Dinoroseobacter shibae DFL 12 = DSM 16493: one gene and its partner. The protein of the gene in region 2 interacts with the protein of the main gene of each other region in a pairwise test. Links are inferred from orthologs where the notes say so. Each region holds a gene or a part of one and is shown on either strand. Other genes may lie near its edges.

Evidence for each region.
Region 1: the proteins of ligA (region 2) and leuS interact in binary tests that used the Escherichia coli proteins (3 or more experiments, as listed by UniProt). The link is inferred for Dinoroseobacter shibae DFL 12 = DSM 16493 from one-to-one orthologs.

The regions. Positions count from the first base shown.
Region 1 is NC_009952.1:50,388-59,040, forward strand. What follows is about bases 2,663-5,823. They hold leuS (leucine--tRNA ligase), read right to left. Parts: upstream 5,473-5,823; coding sequence 2,863-5,472; downstream 2,663-2,862. Other genes in these bases: lptE (LPS assembly lipoprotein LptE), read right to left, coding at 2,663-2,876; DSHI_RS00275 (LolA family protein), read right to left, coding at 5,554-5,823. Also shown: DSHI_RS00250 (TIGR03862 family flavoprotein), read left to right, coding at 1-776; DSHI_RS00255 (glutathione S-transferase family protein), read right to left, coding at 755-1,345; holA (DNA polymerase III subunit delta), read right to left, coding at 1,360-2,385; more of lptE, read right to left, coding at 2,382-2,662; more of DSHI_RS00275, read right to left, coding at 5,824-6,159; DSHI_RS00280 (DNA translocase FtsK), read right to left, coding at 6,299-8,653.
Region 2 is NC_009952.1:1,566,534-1,575,007, reverse strand. The notes cover bases 3,615-6,596. They hold ligA (NAD-dependent DNA ligase LigA), read right to left. Parts: upstream 6,177-6,596; coding sequence 4,053-6,176; downstream 3,615-4,052. Other genes in these bases: ctrA (response regulator transcription factor CtrA), read right to left, coding at 6,318-6,596; recG (ATP-dependent DNA helicase RecG), read right to left, coding at 3,615-4,056. Also shown: ctaA (heme A synthase), read left to right, coding at 1-97; DSHI_RS07695 (carboxypeptidase M32), read left to right, coding at 94-1,566; DSHI_RS22975 (hypothetical protein), read right to left, coding at 1,741-1,863; more of recG, read right to left, coding at 1,966-3,614; more of ctrA, read right to left, coding at 6,597-7,031; CtrA inhibitor SciP, read right to left, coding at 7,131-7,409; tRNA 2-thiouridine(34) synthase MnmA, read left to right, coding at 7,535-8,474. UniProt on the Escherichia coli protein: DNA ligase that catalyzes the formation of phosphodiester linkages between 5'-phosphoryl and 3'-hydroxyl groups in double-stranded DNA using NAD as a coenzyme and as the energy source for the reaction.

The DNA of each region.
Region 1 (8,653 bases), 1.5 Mb from region 2 along the record:
CGCTGCGGTTCGAGACGCCCGCGGGGCCGGTGCGGGTGCGGGCGCGGGCGGTGGTGCTGGGTCTGGGCGGGGCGAGCTGGCGGCGGCTTGGCTCGGACGGGGCCTGGGCCGGGTGGATCGGGGCCGCGTGCGCGCCGTTCGCCCCGGCGAATGTGGGGCTGCGGGTGGATTGGAGCCCGCATATGGCGCGCCATTTCGGGGCGCCGGTGAAGGGGGCCGCGTTGTCGTCGGGCGGGGTGGTGTCGCGCGGCGAGGTCGTGGTCTCGGCCCGGGGGCTGGAGGGCGGCGGGCTCTATCCGCTGTGCCCGGCCCTGCGGGAGGGCGCGGGGCTGCGGGTGGATCTGTGCCCGGACCTGGAGGTCGGGGCGCTGGCCGCGCGGCTGGCCCGGGTGCCGGCCAAGGCCAGCGGGGCCAGCCGGTTGCGCAAGGGCGCGGGCCTGTCGCCGGTCAAGCAGGCGCTGGTGCAGGAATGCGCGCGCCCCCTGTCGCGCGATCCGGCGGATTTGGCGCGGGTTCTCAAGGATTTGGGGGTGCCGCACCAGGGGGTGCGCCCGCTGGACGAGGCGATTTCGGTGGCCGGGGGTGTCGCGCGCGCGGCGCTGGACGACCGGTTGATGCTGCGCGACCGGCCCGGCGTGTTCGCCTGCGGCGAGATGCTGGACTGGGAGGCGCCGACGGGGGGCTACCTGCTCACGGGCTGTTTCGCGACGGGGCGTTGGGCCGGGCTGGGGGCGGTGGACTGGCTGCGGGGTGCTCAGGCGGCGGCGCGGGCGTAGGCGGGGCGGGCGCGCATCCGGGCGAGATAGGCGTCGAGCGGGTCGGGCAGGGCGGGGAATTTCGCCAGTTTCGCCCAGCCGAGGCAGTGACCCAGCACGATGTCGGGCAGGCTGAGCGTGTCGCCCATCAGGAACGGAGCCGCGCCGAGGTCATCGGCAAGCCGGGCGGCGTTGCGGGTGAACTCGGTCTTCAGGCTGTCCTTGATGGCGGGGACACGCTCCGCCTCCGGCAGCACGAAGGAGTGGCGCGCGGCGGTCCATAGCAGGGCGTCGATCTCGTCGAGAATGCGGAAATGCAGGGCGTCCTGCCGGGCGCGGTCGAGGGTGCCCGCGGGGTGCGTGAGCCCGCCATGGCGGTCGACGAGATAGGTGAGGATCGCGCTGCTGTCGGAGATCGGGGTCCCGTCGGCCACCAGCACGGGGATCTTGCCGCCGGGATGGACGGCGCGGACCGCTGCCGATTGGGGCGGCTCGGGGTGGTGGTTGAAGGGCAGCTCCAACTCGTGCAGCATCCACAACACGCGGAAGGCGCGGCTGCGCGGGGTGCCGTAGAGGGTGTAGTCGGGCATGGGGGCCTCCGGTCTCAGCGTTGGGCGTTCAGCATGGCGAGGCGGATGAGCGCGCGTTCCATCAGCGCCATTTGCGGGGCCTTTTGCGAGGACCGCAGGGCGAGGTCGGTTTCGGTCAGGATCGAGAGCGCGGTTTCCAGTTTCGGCGCGCCCCAGGACTGGGCCTGGCGGATCATGCGGTTGCGGGCCGGGCCGAAGACCGGCGGGCGGGCGCGGGAGATGCCCGCGGCGGGGCCGCCGGGGTCGATGGCGGCGGTGTAGAGGCGGCGGAAGTGCATGACCGCGCCGATGCAGAGCCGGACCGCGCCCTCGCCCTGGCCCGAAAGCCGCGCAACGAGGGGGGGGATGCGCGCGACCTCGGCCTCGGCCACGGCATGCAGGAGCGCGTCGATTTCGGCCTCGGTGGTGGCGGGGGCGACGGCGGCGAGATCCTCGGGGGTGATCGGGCTGGCATCGCCGTGTTTGTAGAGGGCGAGCTTCTCGACGATCTGCGCGAAGTCGCCGGGATCGACCGCGCGCGACAGGTCCGTCAGGTCCGACATGGCGTCGCGCCCGACCTCGGCGATGCCGGCGCTGCGCAGGAGGGCTTCGATTTCGGCCCGGTCGGGGGGGTCGTCATAGATGCCCGCGGCATAGGCGTTGCGATGCCCCTCGAACGCCTTGCGCAGGGCGGATTTCGCGCCGAGGCTGCCGGCGGTGACCACGAGCACCGCGTCGCCCTCGCGCCAGTCGCCCAGGGCGGCGGTGATGGCGGGGGCCGCCTGATCGGTCGCGGCATCCACATGGACGGCGCGGGGGCCGGGATACATGCTGATCGCCTTCATGGCGTCCATCAGGGCGGCGGGATCCCGGCGCAGGTCGGGGCCGTGCAGCCGGGTCAGGCGCATTTCCTCGTCGCCCTTCTCGCCCACCAGCGCCTTGAGCAGGGCCTGGCGGCGCAGGGAGACCCGCATGGCATCCGCGCCGTAGAGCAGGATGCCCGCCCGTCCCGGTTCGGGCCGGGCGACAAATCCGGGCAGGTCGCGGGGGGCGAGTTTCATTGCGGCAGGCTGTCGGCATTGGCCAGAAGCCGGGTGACGACCAGGTCGGCGAGGATGATCATCAGGCGGCTGCGGGCGTCGCGTTCGGCCGAGAGCGTGCTGACCGTGGTGCCGGTCGCCGAATAGGAGGTCAGGCTGTTGACCTCGCCCGAAAGAAGGTCGGTCTCGGACCCGATGGGGCGCAGGCTGTAACGCGCGGTGCCGATCAGGTTGAATCGGGTGATGTCGCGGGCCCCGACGAGGGTGAGGGAATCCTCGGTCACGCGGGGGGTGATGGTCAGCTCGTAAAGCGGGGTGTCCGGGCGGCCGAGGCGGGCTTCGATCTCGCGCACGATGTCGAATTCGTCCGGGGTTTCGGGGTCGGGCATGCGGACCGCGCCACGGAGCCGGGTCGCCTCCGCGCCCGGGGCATAGACCGGCGTGAAGCCGCAGGCGGCGAGGGGTGCCGCCGCCAGCAGGATCAGGAGGGTGCGGCGGTCAAATGACGACATTCACGATCCGGCCCGGCACGACGATGAGTTTCCGGGGCGCGCCCCCGGCGAGCGCCTTGAGCACGGCCGCGTCCGCCAGCGCCAGTTTCTCGACCTCTTCCCGGGGCATGTCCTTGGGCACGGCCAGCTCGGAGCGGCGCTTGCCGTTGATCTGGATCGGCAGGGTGACGGTGTCTTCGACGAGCAGCGCCGGGTCGGCTTCGGGCCAGGGCGCCTCGGCCACCAGGCCGATGCCGCCGAGCATCGACCAGACCTCTTCGGCGAGGTGGGGCGTCATGGGCGACATCAGCTGCGCCATGGTTTTCAGGGCAGCGCGCTTTTCGGCGCGGGGGGCCTTGGATTTCTGGATCGTGTTGGTGAATTCGTAGAGCTTGGCCACGGATTTGTTGAAGGCGAAGCCTTCGATCCCGGCGGTGACCTCGGCGATGGCGCGGGCGGAGGCGCGCGCCAGGGCGCGCGCCTCCTCGGCGCTTCCTGCGGTCGCGGCCTCCTCGGCGTTCCGGCGCAGATCCTCAGCCAGACGCCAGACCCTTCCGAGGTGCTTGAAGGCGGCCTCGGCGCCCGAGGCGGTCCATTCCACGTCACGCTCCGGCGGGCTGTCGGACATCACGAACCAGCGCGCGGTATCGGCCCCGTAGGCGTCGATGATCGCGAGCGGGTCGACCACGTTGTTCTTGGATTTCGACATCTTGGCCGACGGCACGATATCCACCGGCGCACCGGTCTTTTTCAGGACGGCGCCCTCCTCGGTCGTTTCGACCTCCTCGGGGTAGTGATAGACCGGGCGGCCATCGGTGCCGGTGGTCTTGTAGATCGCGTGGGTCACCATGCCTTGCGTGAAGAGCGCGTCGAAGGGTTCGCGCGCGCTTTCGGGCAGGTGGCCGCAGAGATGCATCGCCCGGGCGAAGAAGCGTGAATAGAGCAGGTGCAGGATCGCGTGTTCGACCCCGCCGATATACTGGTCCACGTTCATCCAATAGCCGACCTCGGCCGGGTCGGTGGGGGTCTCGGCCCGGGGGGCGGTGAAGCGGGCGAAGTACCAGGAGCTGTCGACGAAGGTGTCCATGGTGTCGGTTTCGCGCCGGGCGGGGGCGCCGCAGGCCGGGCAGGCGCAGTCGCGCCAGGACGGGTGCCGGTCCAGCGGGTTGCCGGGGATCGAGAAGTCGATGGGCCGCCCGTCTTCGTCATAGGGCAGGGCGATGGGCAAGTTTTCCTTGCGCTCGGGCACCACGCCGCATTTGTCGCAATGGACGACCGGGATCGGGCAGCCCCAGTAGCGCTGACGGCTCAGGCCCCAGTCGCGCAGGCGGAACTGCTCGACACCCCGACCCCAGCCCGCGGCCTCGGCGAAGTCGATGGTGGCCTCGATCGCCTCCTGCCCGGTGGCGATGTCTAGCCCGGCGAAATGCTCGACCCAGCGGACGGGTTCGGTTTTCGGCGGCACGAAGGCGGTGTCGCCCACGGGCGTCGGGTCGTCGAGAGCGAAGAAGGTGTCGATCACCGGCAGGTCGTATTTGCGGCAGAAATCCAGGTCGCGCTGGTCATGGGCCGGGCAAGCGAAGATCGCGCCGGTGCCGTAATCCATCAGGATGAAATTGGCGATCCAGACTGGGAGCTCCCAGTTCGGGTCCAGCGGATGGCGCACCGTGATCCCGGTGTCGAAGCCGAGTTTCGGCGCGGTCTCAAGTGCTGCCTCGGTGGTGCCGCCGCGCGCGACCTCGGCCAGGAAATCGGCGACCTCGGGGCGCTGGGCTGCGAGCGCCTTGGCGATGGGATGGCCCGGCGAGATGCCCACGAAGCTGGCGCCCATCAGGGTGTCGGGCCGGGTGGTGTAGACCGGGATCGGGTCGCCGCCATCGGTGCGCGCGAAGGCAAACTCCAGCCCGCGGCTCTTACCGATCCAGTTGGCCTGCATCAGGCGGACCTTTTCGGGCCAGTTCTCCAGCCCGTCCAGCGCGCTCAGCAGGTCGTCGGCGAAGTCGGAGATCTTGAAGAACCATTGGGTCAGCTCGCGACGCTCGACCTCGGCGCCGGAGCGCCAGCCCTTGCCGTCGATCACCTGCTCGTTGGCGAGCACGGTCATGTCCACGGGATCCCAGTTGACCACGGCGTTCTTGCGATAGACCAGGCCCTTTTCCAGGAAGTCGAGAAACATGGATTGTTGCTGGCCGTAATAGGCCTCGTCGCAGGTGGCGAATTCGCGCGACCAGTCGATGCTGAGGCCCAGCGGTTTCATCTGCGCCCGCATCTCGGCGATGTTGGCGTAGGTCCAGTCCTTGGGGTGGCCGCCCGTGGCCATGGCGGCGTTTTCGGCGGGCATGCCGAAGGCGTCCCAGCCCATGGGATGCAGGACCGAGAAGCCGCAGGAGGCCTTGTAGCGCGCGATCACGTCGCCCATCGTGTAGTTGCGCACATGGCCCATGTGGATGCGGCCCGAGGGATACGGGAACATCTCGAGCACGTAGTATTTCTGCTTCGCTGGGTCCGGGGTCGCGGTGAAGGTGCCGGCCAGATCCCAGGCGGCGCGCCATTTCGGCTCGATCTGGGCGGGGTCGAAGCGGGCGGGGGCGGAACCGGCGGGCGTGTCGGCGGGCATGGGCGTGGGACTTTCCTGTGGCGTGGTCGCGGGAAGGTCTAGCCCCCTGTGCGGGCGAGGTCTAGGGGCGCGCGCCGCCGGTCAGTTGCGGCGGCGGTTGGTTTCGCCGGGAATGTTGAACAGGTTGGAGGACAGCTGTGCCGGGCGGGTCAGCGGGCCAAGCTCGATCACTGTCTGCTCGCCGGTCTCGCCGACGATGACCCAGCGGGCCAGCCGCACGGGATCGGCGGCGAATTGCAGGGCGATGCGGCCGTATTCCGGATGCGCGGGGTCATGGGCGAGCACGGTGGTCAGATCGCCGTCCAGTTGGTGGCCGAAGATCGCGTCGGAGCCTTCGAGATCCACCTCGCGCGACAGGATCACGTTCAGCGGGGTGCGCCGCAGCGGGTAGCTTTCGGGGGTGGGATCGCCCTTGGCGTCGAAGATCGCGACCGTGCCGCCGCCGACCATGACCAGCACCTCCGCAGGTGGGTCGTATTCGAACCGTGCGCGGCCGGGGCGGCGCAGGTAGAGCGTGCCGGTGGAGGTCGAGCCATCGGCATTGCGCTGGGTGAAGCGAGCCTGGACAAGGTCGAGGCCGCGCAGATAGGCGGCGATCTCGGGCAGCGGGATCAGGCTCGCGGCCCGGGCGAGACCGGGGGTTGCGAGACCGGCGAGGGTGAGGGCGGTAAACTGGCGTCTGTTCATGCACCCAGAGGTAAGCGGGGCGGGGCTGCTATGCCATAGCGGGCGGCTCACCTCTGCGCGATTTCGCCCATGGGGCGGGGTGCGCAGGTGCCGGGGCATTGCCCGGCGGCGGCGCGTGTCACCGCCGCGCGCCCCGGTGTCAGCCTTGCTCGGGCACGAGGATTTCGCGTTTCCCGACGTGGTTGGCCGGGCTGACGAGGCCTTCTTCCTCCATCTGTTCCACAAGGCGCGCGGCCTTGTTGTAGCCGATGGCCAGCTTGCGCTGAATGTAGGAGGTGGAGCATTTGCGGTCCTTGATGACCACGGCCACCGCTTGGTCGTAGAGCGCGTCTTCGCCGTCGGTGTTGCCGCCGAGGCCGAGCACGAGGTCGATATCGCCCTCCTTGTCCTCGTCCACGCCTTCGACCACGCCGCTCATGTATTCGGGGGGGCCGAAGGATTTGAGGTGGGTGACGACTTCCTCGACTTCCTCGTCGGACACGAACGGCCCGTGGACGCGGGTGATGCGCGAGCCGCCCGCCATGTAGAGCATGTCGCCCATGCCCAGGAGCTGCTCGGCGCCCATCTCGCCCAGGATCGTGCGGCTGTCGATCTTCGAGGTGACCTGGAAGGAGATCCGGGTCGGGAAGTTGGCCTTGATCGTGCCGGTGATCACATCGACCGAGGGGCGCTGGGTTGCCATGATGAGGTGGATGCCCGAGGCGCGCGCCATTTGGGCCAGGCGCTGGATGCAGGCTTCGATCTCTTTGCCCGCGACCATCATCAGGTCGGCCATCTCGTCGACGATGACGACGATATAGGGCAGGGCGACGGGTTGGCTGTGCTCGGTCTCGAACACGGGCTCACCGGTTTCGTCGTCGAAGCCGGTCTGGACGGTGCGGGTGAACATCTCGCCCTTGGACAGCGCGTCCTTCACCCGGCCGTTGTAGCCTTCGATGTTGCGCACGCCCATCTTGGACATCTTGCGATAGCGTTCCTCCATCTCGGCCACGACCCATTTCAGGGCGACGACGGCCTTTTTGGGGTCGGTCACCACCGGGCTGAGCAGGTGCGGGATGCCGTCATAGACGCTGAGTTCCAGCATCTTGGGGTCGATCATGATCAGGCGGCATTCCTCGGGGCTGAGCTTGTAGAGCAGGCTCAGGATCATGGTGTTGATCGCCACGGATTTGCCCGAGCCGGTGGTCCCGGCGATCAGCAAATGGGGCATCTTGGCGAGGTTTGCGACCACGGGCTCGCCGCCGATGTCCTTGCCGAGGGCGAGCGGCAGGCGCAGGTTGCTGTCGCCGAAGTCGCGACCCGCCAGGATCTCGCGCAGCACGACCTTTTCGCGCTGGGCGTTGGGCAGTTCGATCCCGATCACCGAGCGGCCCGGCACGGTGGAGACCCGCGCGGACAGGGCCGACATCGAGCGCGCGATATCGTCCGCCAGACCGATCACGCGCGACGCCTTGAGGCCCGGTGCCGGTTCGAGTTCGTACATGGTGACGACGGGGCCGGGGCGGACGCTGACGATTTCGCCCTTCACGCCGTAATCGTCGAGCACGGATTCGAGCATGCGGGCGTTTTCTTCCAAGGCCTCGTCGCTGAGATGCAGGCGCTCGATACTGACCGGATTGGTCAGCAGAGACAGGGGCGGGGCCTCGTAATCGGGTGCCGGGGCCGGGTCGAATTGCAGGGCGGGCTGGGCCTCGTCCTGGGCCGCGCGGGAGGGCGGAGTTGCCTTGCGCGGCGGGTGCTGGACCACGGATTTCGGCTCCGGCGCGCGGGGGCGCTGGAAGGTCGGTGCGGTGCGGTCGAGGACCTGCGGTGTTGGTGCAGGGGGCGGGAGGTCGTCGTCAGATGCGTCGTCAAAAGGTGCGTCGAGGTCATCGAGCACGTCGGTGTCCATGTAGGATGCTGGGGGGTCTTGTGGCTCCGGGGACCACTCCTCCGGAGCGAGAGGGGCCTTGCCGAGGGTTGCCGCCATCGGCGGGATGGTGGCGCGGCGCAGGGGCGGCTCCGGCGGCAGGGCGGCCTCGGCGGCGGGCGCATCCTTGGGCAGGATCAGCGCGCGTCCGGTTACCCGGTTGCGGCGCCGGGTGATGGCGTCGGTAATCGCGGCAGAGATGCGATCGGGTTCCTGCGTCTCGCCTTCGGGGGTGTCGGCCGTGGCCTCCGCTGTCGGGGAAGGGCGGGCCAGGGCGCGGGCCTTGACCCGGGCCAGCAGGCTCGGCTTCGCGGGCAGCGCGACCTCGGGGGCAAACTCGGCTGCGAGGGCCGCGGGATCCTGCGGTTCGGTGGCATTGGCAGGGGTGTTTTCGGTCAGGACCGGCTCGGCGCGCAGCACGCGGGCAGGCGCATGTCCCGACACGACCGGGTCGCGGCGCACGGCGGCGATGGCGGCGGCCTTGTAGGCGTCCTGGGCCCCGGCCTGTTCGGCGGCGCGGGTCTTGCGGGCCTCCCACCCGGCGGTGCCGGCGGCCACGGCGCGGGAGCTGGCCTTGCCCAGCCC
Region 2 (8,474 bases):
CCAGTTCGGCGCGGTGGTCACGATCTGCCTGATCCTGCGGGCGCGGTTCCGGGCGCGGTATCCGGTCGCAACCTCCCTGCGCGGGGCCGTGGCATGAGCGCACTTGCCGAGCTGATGGCGTATCAGCGCGAGACCGAAGCCCTGGCGCAAGTCGCCGGGCGGCTCGGCTGGGACCAGGAAACGGTCATGCCGCGCGGGGCCGCGGAGCAACGCAGCGCCGAGATGGCCGCGATGGAGGGCGTGCTGCATGCCCGCCGCACCGACCCGCGGATCGGCGACTGGCTGGCCGCCGCCACGCCCGAGACCGAGGTGGAGGCCGCCAACCTGCGCGAGATCGCACGCAGCTACGCCCGCAACACCAAGGTGCCCGCGCGTCTGGCGGCGGAGCTTGCCCGCGTCACGTCGCTGGCGCAGGGTCGCTGGGCCGAGGCACGCGCGGCCGAGGATGTGCCCGCCTTCCTGCCCGTGCTGGAAGAAGTCGTCGCCCTGCGCCGGGAGGAGGCCGAGGCACTCGCCGACGGCAGGCCTCTCTATGATGCGCTGCTGGACGACTACGAGCCCGGCGCGACGGAGGCCGAGATCGCCGCACTCTTCGACCGGATGCGCCCGCGCCTCGTGGCCTTGCGGGACCGGGTGCTCGGGGCGGATTACGCGCCCCCTGCCCTTGCCGGGACGTTTCCGCGCGATGCGCAGCTCGCCCTGTCACGGGATCTGGCGCTGGCGTTTCAGTACGACCTCGATATCGGGCGGATCGACCTCGCAGTGCATCCCTTCAGCTCCGGCTCGGGCCGGGACGTGCGGATCACCACGCGGGTGGCCGAAGACGACCCGTTCAACTGCTTCTACTCCACCATCCACGAGGTCGGGCACGCCACCTACGAGCAAGGGGTCGATCCCGCGCACCTGCTGACCCCGATCGGGCGCGGGGCCTCCATGGGGGTCCATGAGAGCCAGAGCCGGATCTACGAGAACCAGCTGGGGCGCGGCCGGGCCTTCACCGGCTGGCTGTTCCAGCGCATGGGCGCGGCCTTCGGCGGGCTGGGGATCGACGATGCCGACGCGTTCTACGGCGCGGTGAACCGGGTGCGCCCGGGCTACATTCGCACCGAGGCGGACGAGATCCAGTACAACCTCCATGTCATGCTGCGCTTCGATCTGGAGCGGGACCTGATCGCCGGACGGCTGGAGGCCAGCGATCTTGAGGAGGCGTGGAACACCCGGTTCAAAGCCGATTTCGGGGTCGCGGTCGACAAGCCGTCTAACGGGCTGCTGCAGGACGTGCATTGGTCGGTGGGGCTGTTCGGGTATTTCCCGACCTACAGCCTCGGGAATGTCTATGCCGGGTGCCTGTTCGACGCGCTCAAGCGCGATCTGCCCGACTGGGAAGATGGTCTGACCCGAGGCGATGCCAGTGCCTGCACCGGCTGGCTGCGGGAGCGGCTGCAACGCCACGGCGCCTTGCGGGGCCCGCGCGAGACCATCGAAGCGGCCTGCGGCGCGGCCCCGAAAGAGGCGCCGCTGCTCGACTATCTCGACGCGAAATTTACCGAGATTTACCGGCTCTGAAAGCAAAAAAACCGCCGCGCTCCGGTCAGGAGGCGGCGGCAAGGCAGCGGATCTGTTGGGGAACGGCGCGAGACAGGCAAATCTCGGATCGTCCGGTGCGCAAAACTACGCGGGGACTGGCGTTTCGAGTGGGGGCCCGAGAACGCGGGGCGCCAAGCACAGACCGCAGGCAGATCAGATCAAAACAGGCAGGTGCAGCATGGCCGCGAAGAGGACGAGGATCGCGAGCGCCCCGGTGGCATCCTGCGCCAGAGATGCCGGTGCGCGGGTTACGATAGACTTAATCTCAGTAAACATCTCGACCTCCTCAACCTGTTTGTTGACTCTTTGTTCTCATTTCTAGCAACGGAAGTAAAGAACTTTTTAAGAACAGGTGTGAACAAACCGGATCGGCAGGCTCTACCCCACGGAGATCAGGCGGATCGCCTCGTCCTGCCCGGTCAGCCACAGCAGCATGCGAACTGCCTCGCCCCGCGGACTGTCGAGCTTGGGATCCTTGGCCAGCAGCGCCCGGGCATCCGATTGCGCCATCGCCATCAGCCCGGCCTGGCGTTCGAGATCGGCGATGCGGAACCGGGGCAGACCCGATTGCGCGGTGCCGATCAGATCCCCTGCCCCGCGCATCTCCATATCCGCCTCCGAGATCCGGAAGCCGTCCTCGGTCTCCCGCATCAGCTTGAGCCGCTTGGTCGCCGTCTCGCCCAGGGGCGGCGCATAGAGCAGCAGGCAACTCGACGCGGTGCTGCCCCGCCCCACCCGGCCGCGCAACTGGTGAAGCTGGGCAAGCCCGAAATGCTCCGCCCCTTCGATCACCATGATCGACGCGTTCGGCACGTCCACGCCCACCTCGATCACCGTGGTCGCGACCAGCAATCGCGTCTCGCCCGCCACGAAATCCGCCATGGCCGCGTCCTTCTCGGCCACGGGCATCTGGCCATGGACCAGCCCGACCCGCCCCTCGCCGAACCGCGCGCGCAGATGCTTGAACCGCTCTTCCGCGGCGGTCAGGGCGAGGGTTTCACTCTCTTCGACCAGGGGGCAGACCCAATAGACCTGGCGCCCCTCCGACAGTGCCGCGTCGAGATGGGCGAGCAACTCGTCCAGCCGGTCGGCCGAGACCAGCGCGGTTTTCACCGGCGTGCGGCCCGGGGGTTTTTCATCGAGGATCGAGACATCCATGTCGCCATAGGTCACCAGCGCCAGGGACCGCGGGATCGGCGTGGCCGTCATCACCAGCACATCGACCGCCGCCCCCTTGGCCCCCAGCCGCATCCGTTCGCGCACCCCGAAGCGGTGCTGTTCGTCGATCACCGCAAGGCCCAGATCGTGGAAGGCGACATCGTCCTGGAACACCGCATGGGTGCCCACGAGGATATGGATGTCCCCGGCGGCCAGGGCGGCGAGCTTGGCCGCCCGTTCCCGCCCCTTGTCGCGGCCCGTCAGCACCTCGACCACCACGCCCGCCGCCTCGGCCAGCGGCAGAAGCGCCGCCAGATGCTGCCGCGCGAGGATCTCGGTGGGCGCCATCATCACCGCCTGTGTCCCCGCCTCCACCGCCAGCAACATTGCGACCAGGGCGACCAGGGTCTTGCCCGCGCCCACATCGCCCTGCAGCAGCCGGTTCATCCGGTGGGGGGCTGCGAGGTCCTCGGTGATCTCGGAAATCACCCGCTGCTGCGCGCCGGTGGGGGTGTAGGGCAGTGCGGCGAGCACCGGCCCGACCCGCCGCCCGTCGCCCGTCAACCGCCGCCCCGGGGCCCGGCGGCGGTGCGCCCGGGCCAGGGCCAGCGTGGTCTGATGGGCCAGCAACTCGTCATAGGCCAGCCGCCGCCGCGCGGGCGTGTCGGGCCCAAGCTCTTTCATCGACTGCGGCGCATGGGCCGAGGCCAGCGCGGAGGCGAAATCGGGCCAGCCTTCCTGCGCCACGAGAGCGGGGTCGGCCCATTCGGCCAGATCCGGCACGCGGTCCAGGGCCCCCGCCACGGCCTTCTGCATCGTCTTTTGCGTGATCCCGGCGGTCAGGGGATAAACCGGCTCGAACCCGCCGAGGGTTTCGGCCTCCGCCTCGGTCAAGACGTGGTCTGGATGCGGCATCTGGGCCTGACCGTCATAAAGCTCCACGCGGCCCGAGATGATCCGCCGCGCCCCCGGGGGCAGCAGCTTCATCAGGTAGTCGCCCCGGGCGTGGAAATAGACCAGCGTGATCGTGGTCGCGGCATCGGCGACCTCGATCCGGTAGGGGCGGCCCTTGCCCGAGGGCGGCAGGTGGCGGGTGACGGTCACGGGCACGGTCATCACCGACGGGAACGGGCCGGTCTGCACCGTATCGACCAGCCGCCGTTCGATGCCCGAACTCGGCAGGGTGAAGATCAGGTCCCGCGGCCGCGCGATGTCCATATGCGCCAATGTCTGCGCCGTCTTCTTGCCGATGCCGGGCAGGGTTTCCAGCTCTGCAAAGAGCGGGAAGAGCGCCGCGGGGCGGCTGCTCACGCAAGCCCCGCCAGAACGCGCCAGGCGTCCTCGTCGATCACCTCGATGCCCAGGGCTTCGGCCTTGGTGGCCTTGGAACCGGCCCCCGGCCCGGCGATCAGAAGGTCTGTCTTCGCCGAAACCGACCCCGCGACCTTGGCCCCCAGTGCCTCGGCGGTGGCCTTGGCCTCGGCCCGCGACATGGTCTCCAGCGTCCCGGTGAAGACCAGCGTCTTGCCCGCCACGGGACTGTCCCCGACCTGCGGCGGCGTCGCCGGGGCCGGATCGATCTGCGCCAGCAACCGGTTGACAGAGGCGCGCTCCGCCTCTTGTGTCAGGGTGGTGACCAGGGCGCGGGCCATCACCTCCCCCACCCCATCGATATTGAGCAGATCCGCCCAGGCATCGCTGGTCTCGTCCACGGCCGCGTCGACCGCGGCCAACAGCGCCTCCATGGTCAGGTAGTGATTGGCCAGAAGCGACGAGGCGCTCTCGCCGATATGGCGGATGCCGAGGCCGAACAGGACCTTGGCAAAAGGCGCCGTGCGCGCGGTATCGATGGCACGGAACAGGTTCTCGGCGCTCTTGTCGCCCCAGCCCTCGCGGTTCTTGAGCTGCTGCAACCCCTGGCCGAAGCGCGCGCGCAGGGTGAAGATATCCGCAGGCTCCGCGATCCAGCCGTCGCGGTAGAACTGCTCCACCTGCTTGGCGCCCAGCCCGTCGATATCCAGCGCCCCGCGGGAGACGAAATGCTTCAGCTTCTCGACCGCCTGGGCCGGGCAGATCAACCCACCGCTGCACCGGCGCACCGCATCGCCGGGCTCCCGCGGCGCGTCGGAGCCGCATTCGGGACAGGTCGTGGGAAAGTCGAAGGGGGCTGCGCCTTCGGGGCGGCGCGACAGATCCACATCCCTGATCTTGGGGATCACATCGCCCGCGCGGTAGACCTGCACCCAGTCGCCCACCCGGATATCCGTCCCCCACCGGATCGGCGCGCCGGTGTTGTCGCGGCCCTGGATGTAGTCCTCGTTATGCAGGGTGGCGTTCGACACCACCACGCCGCCCACGGTGACCGGGGCGAGCCGCGCCACGGGGCTGAGAGCGCCGGTGCGCCCGACCTGGATGTCGATCGCCTCCAGCCGGGTCCAGGCGAGCTCGGCCGGAAACTTGTGGGCAATCGCCCAGCGGGGCGTGGTGGAACGGAACCCGAGCCGGCGCTGCAGGTCGAGATCGTCGAGCTTGTAGACCACCCCGTCGATGTCATAGCCCAGCGTGGCACGCTGCGCCTCGATCGCGCGGTACTGGGCGAGCATATCTTCGGGGGTCTCGCAGCGCACGGTCAAGGGGTTTATCGTGAACCCGAATTCGCGAAACCGCGCCAGTGTTTCGGTCTGGGTCTCGGCAAGCGGGGCGGAGATCTCCCCCCAGGCATAGGCGAAGAATTTCAGGGGCCGCGCGCGGGTGATCTCGGCATCGAGCTGGCGCAGCGACCCGGCGGCCGCGTTGCGCGGATTGGCGAAGGTCTTGCCCCCGGTCTCGGCCTGGCGCGCATTCAGCTCGGCGAAATCGGCGTGCGACATATAGACCTCGCCGCGCACTTCCAGCACTTCCGGCGCCCCGTCGAGCCTGTGCGGGATGTCGTCGATGGTGCGCGCATTGGCGGTCACGTTCTCGCCCACGGCCCCGTCGCCCCGGGTGGCGGCCTGCACCAGCGTGCCGTGTTCATAGCGCAGCGACAGGGACAGACCGTCGATCTTGGGCTCGGCGGTGTAGGCGAGCGGGGCGTCTTCGGCCAGCCCGAGGAAGCGGCGGATGCGGGTGTCGAAGTCCCGGATATCCTCGTCGGAAAAGGCGTTTGCCAGCGACAGCATCCGCACCGCGTGGGTGACCTTCGAAAACGTGTCCGAGGGTGCGGCGCCGACCTGGTCGCTGGGGCTGTCACCTCGTTTCAGGTCGGGAAAACGCGCCTCGATCGCCGCGTTGCGCTGTTTGAGCGCGTCGTAATCGGCATCCGACAGGCTGGGCGCATCGTCGCGGTGGTATTCCGCGTTGGCACGGGCGAGCAGCTCCGACAGGCGCGCAAGCTCTTTCCGCGCCGCCGCCTCGCTCAGCGCTTCGACCGCAACATACGTGTCGTTCATCGGGGTCCCCATCCACACTCCCAGCGGGTCAAGGAATAGCAGCGCTTGCCCCGAGGTCCAGAGCCCGCGGGCGCCGAAACGGAAAGGACCGTCCTTCGACATGCGAAGAACGGTCCCGGTCGCCAGTGCGGAGTGGAGGGGTCAACCGGTGGCGAGTTGCGGCGCCGGTGCTTCGACGGGGTCCGGATCGCGCAGCACGTAGCCGCGGCCCCAGACAGTTTCGATATGGTTCTCGCCGCCCGTGGCCTGGCTGAGCTTCTTGCGCAGCTTGCAGATGAACACGTCGATGATCTTCAGCTCGGGCTCGTCCATGCCGCCGTAGAGATGGTTGAGGAACATCTCCTTGGTCAGGGTCGTGCCCTTGCGCAGCGACAGCAGCTCGAGGATCTGGTATTCCTTGCCGGTCAGATGGACCTGCATCCCATCGACTTCCACCGTCTTGGCGTCGAGATTGACGAGGATTTCGCCGGTCTTGATGACCGACTGGGAATGCCCCTTGGACCGGCGGATGATCGCGTGGATCCGCGCGACCAATTCTTCGCGATGGAAGGGCTTTGTCAGATAGTCGTCGGCGCCGAAGCCGAAACCCTTTATCTTGCTTTCGGTATCGTCGGCGCCCGACAGGATCAGGATCGGCGTCTCGATCCGGGCCAGCCGGATCTGACGCAGCACTTCGTGCCCGGTCATGTCCGGCAGGCCGAGGTCCAGCAGGATCAGATCGTAGTCATAGAGTTTGGCAAGATCGATCCCCTCCTCGCCCATGGCCGTACAGTAGACGTTCAGATTGGCGTGGGTCAGCATCAACTCGATGCTCTTCGCCGTTGTCGGGTCGTCTTCGATGATCAGGATGCGCATGGGGGCATTTCTCCGCTTCGGCTCGCAATGGTTAACGCTCACTCTGGCGGGAAATAGTTAATTGCGAGTTACCAACTCGCTTAACTTTGCCAAAACAACTCAGGGTTGTCTATACTCTTGCAACTTTGTTGCCTTCAGGCCTTTCAAGCCGTGGCTTTCGATGGCGGACAACCAGGAGGCGAACTCTTCCTCCGACAATCCGTACCATCGGCAGGCCTCTTCTTCTGAAATCAGGCCCGACATCACCCCCTTGACCACCGCGGCCTTGCGGCTCGCCACCCACCGGCGCGTATTGCGATCCGGCAGATCCGATCGGGTCATGATGCTCCCATCCGGCAAGGTTACCGATGCGGGGCCACTTTCTTTACGCATATACATCGCAGTCTACCTCTTGTCCCTCAGACGGGGTCACTTTCGGCCAACAGCCTTAAGAGGAAGTGAAGCGAGGGCTTGAGAGTAAGCCGTATTTTTCTATATTTGGACTGTTCTTCCGGAGAGACCCAATGACTTCAGCGACAGCGTCCCTGACGCCTGCCCTCAACTCCCTTGGCTTTGCCAAACCGCCCTCGGAGACCCGCGTCGTCGTGGCGATGTCGGGCGGTGTCGACAGTTCTGTCGTCGCGGCGGAGCTGGCCTGCGAAGGCTATGACGTGGTGGGCGTGACGCTTCAGCTATACGACCACGGCGCAGCTCTGGCCAAGAAAGGCGCCTGCTGCGCCGGGCGCGACATCCACGACGCGCGCCGGGTGGCCGAAGAGATGGGCTTCCCCCATTACGTGCTGGACTACGAGAATACCTTTCGCGAGGCGGTGATCGACGAATTCGCCGACAGCTACCTCGGCGGCGCGACCCCGGTCCCGTGCATCCGCTGCAACGAGCGGGTGAAGTTCAAGGACCTGCTGGAGACCGCCAGGGACCTGGAGGCCGACTGCATGGCCACCGGGCACTATATCCAGCGCAAGATGGGTCCGGCCAAGGCGGAGTTGCATTCGGCAGCGGACGCCAATCGTGACCAGTCCTATTTTCTGTTCTCCACCACCCAGGAGCAGCTCGATTACCTGCGCTTCCCCCTCGGCCACCTGGCGTCGAAGGCCGAGACCCGCGCGCTCGCGGCCAAGCACGGGCTGAGCGTGGCCGACAAACCCGACAGCCAGGACATCTGTTTCGTCCCCAACGGCGACTATGCCTCGGTGATCGAGAAACTGCGCCCCGGCGCGGGCGAGCCGGGTGAGATCGTGGATATGGACGGGACCGTCCTGGGCGCCCACCGGGGCGTGATCCACTACACGATCGGGCAGCGGCGGGGGCTGGGCATCGGCGGGCTGGAGACGCCGCTCTACGTGGTCAAGCTCGACCCCGACGCGCGCCGCGTGATCGTCGGCCCGAAAGAGGCGCTCAGCACCCGCCATGTGCCCCTGCGCGAGATCAACTGGCTGGGCGATG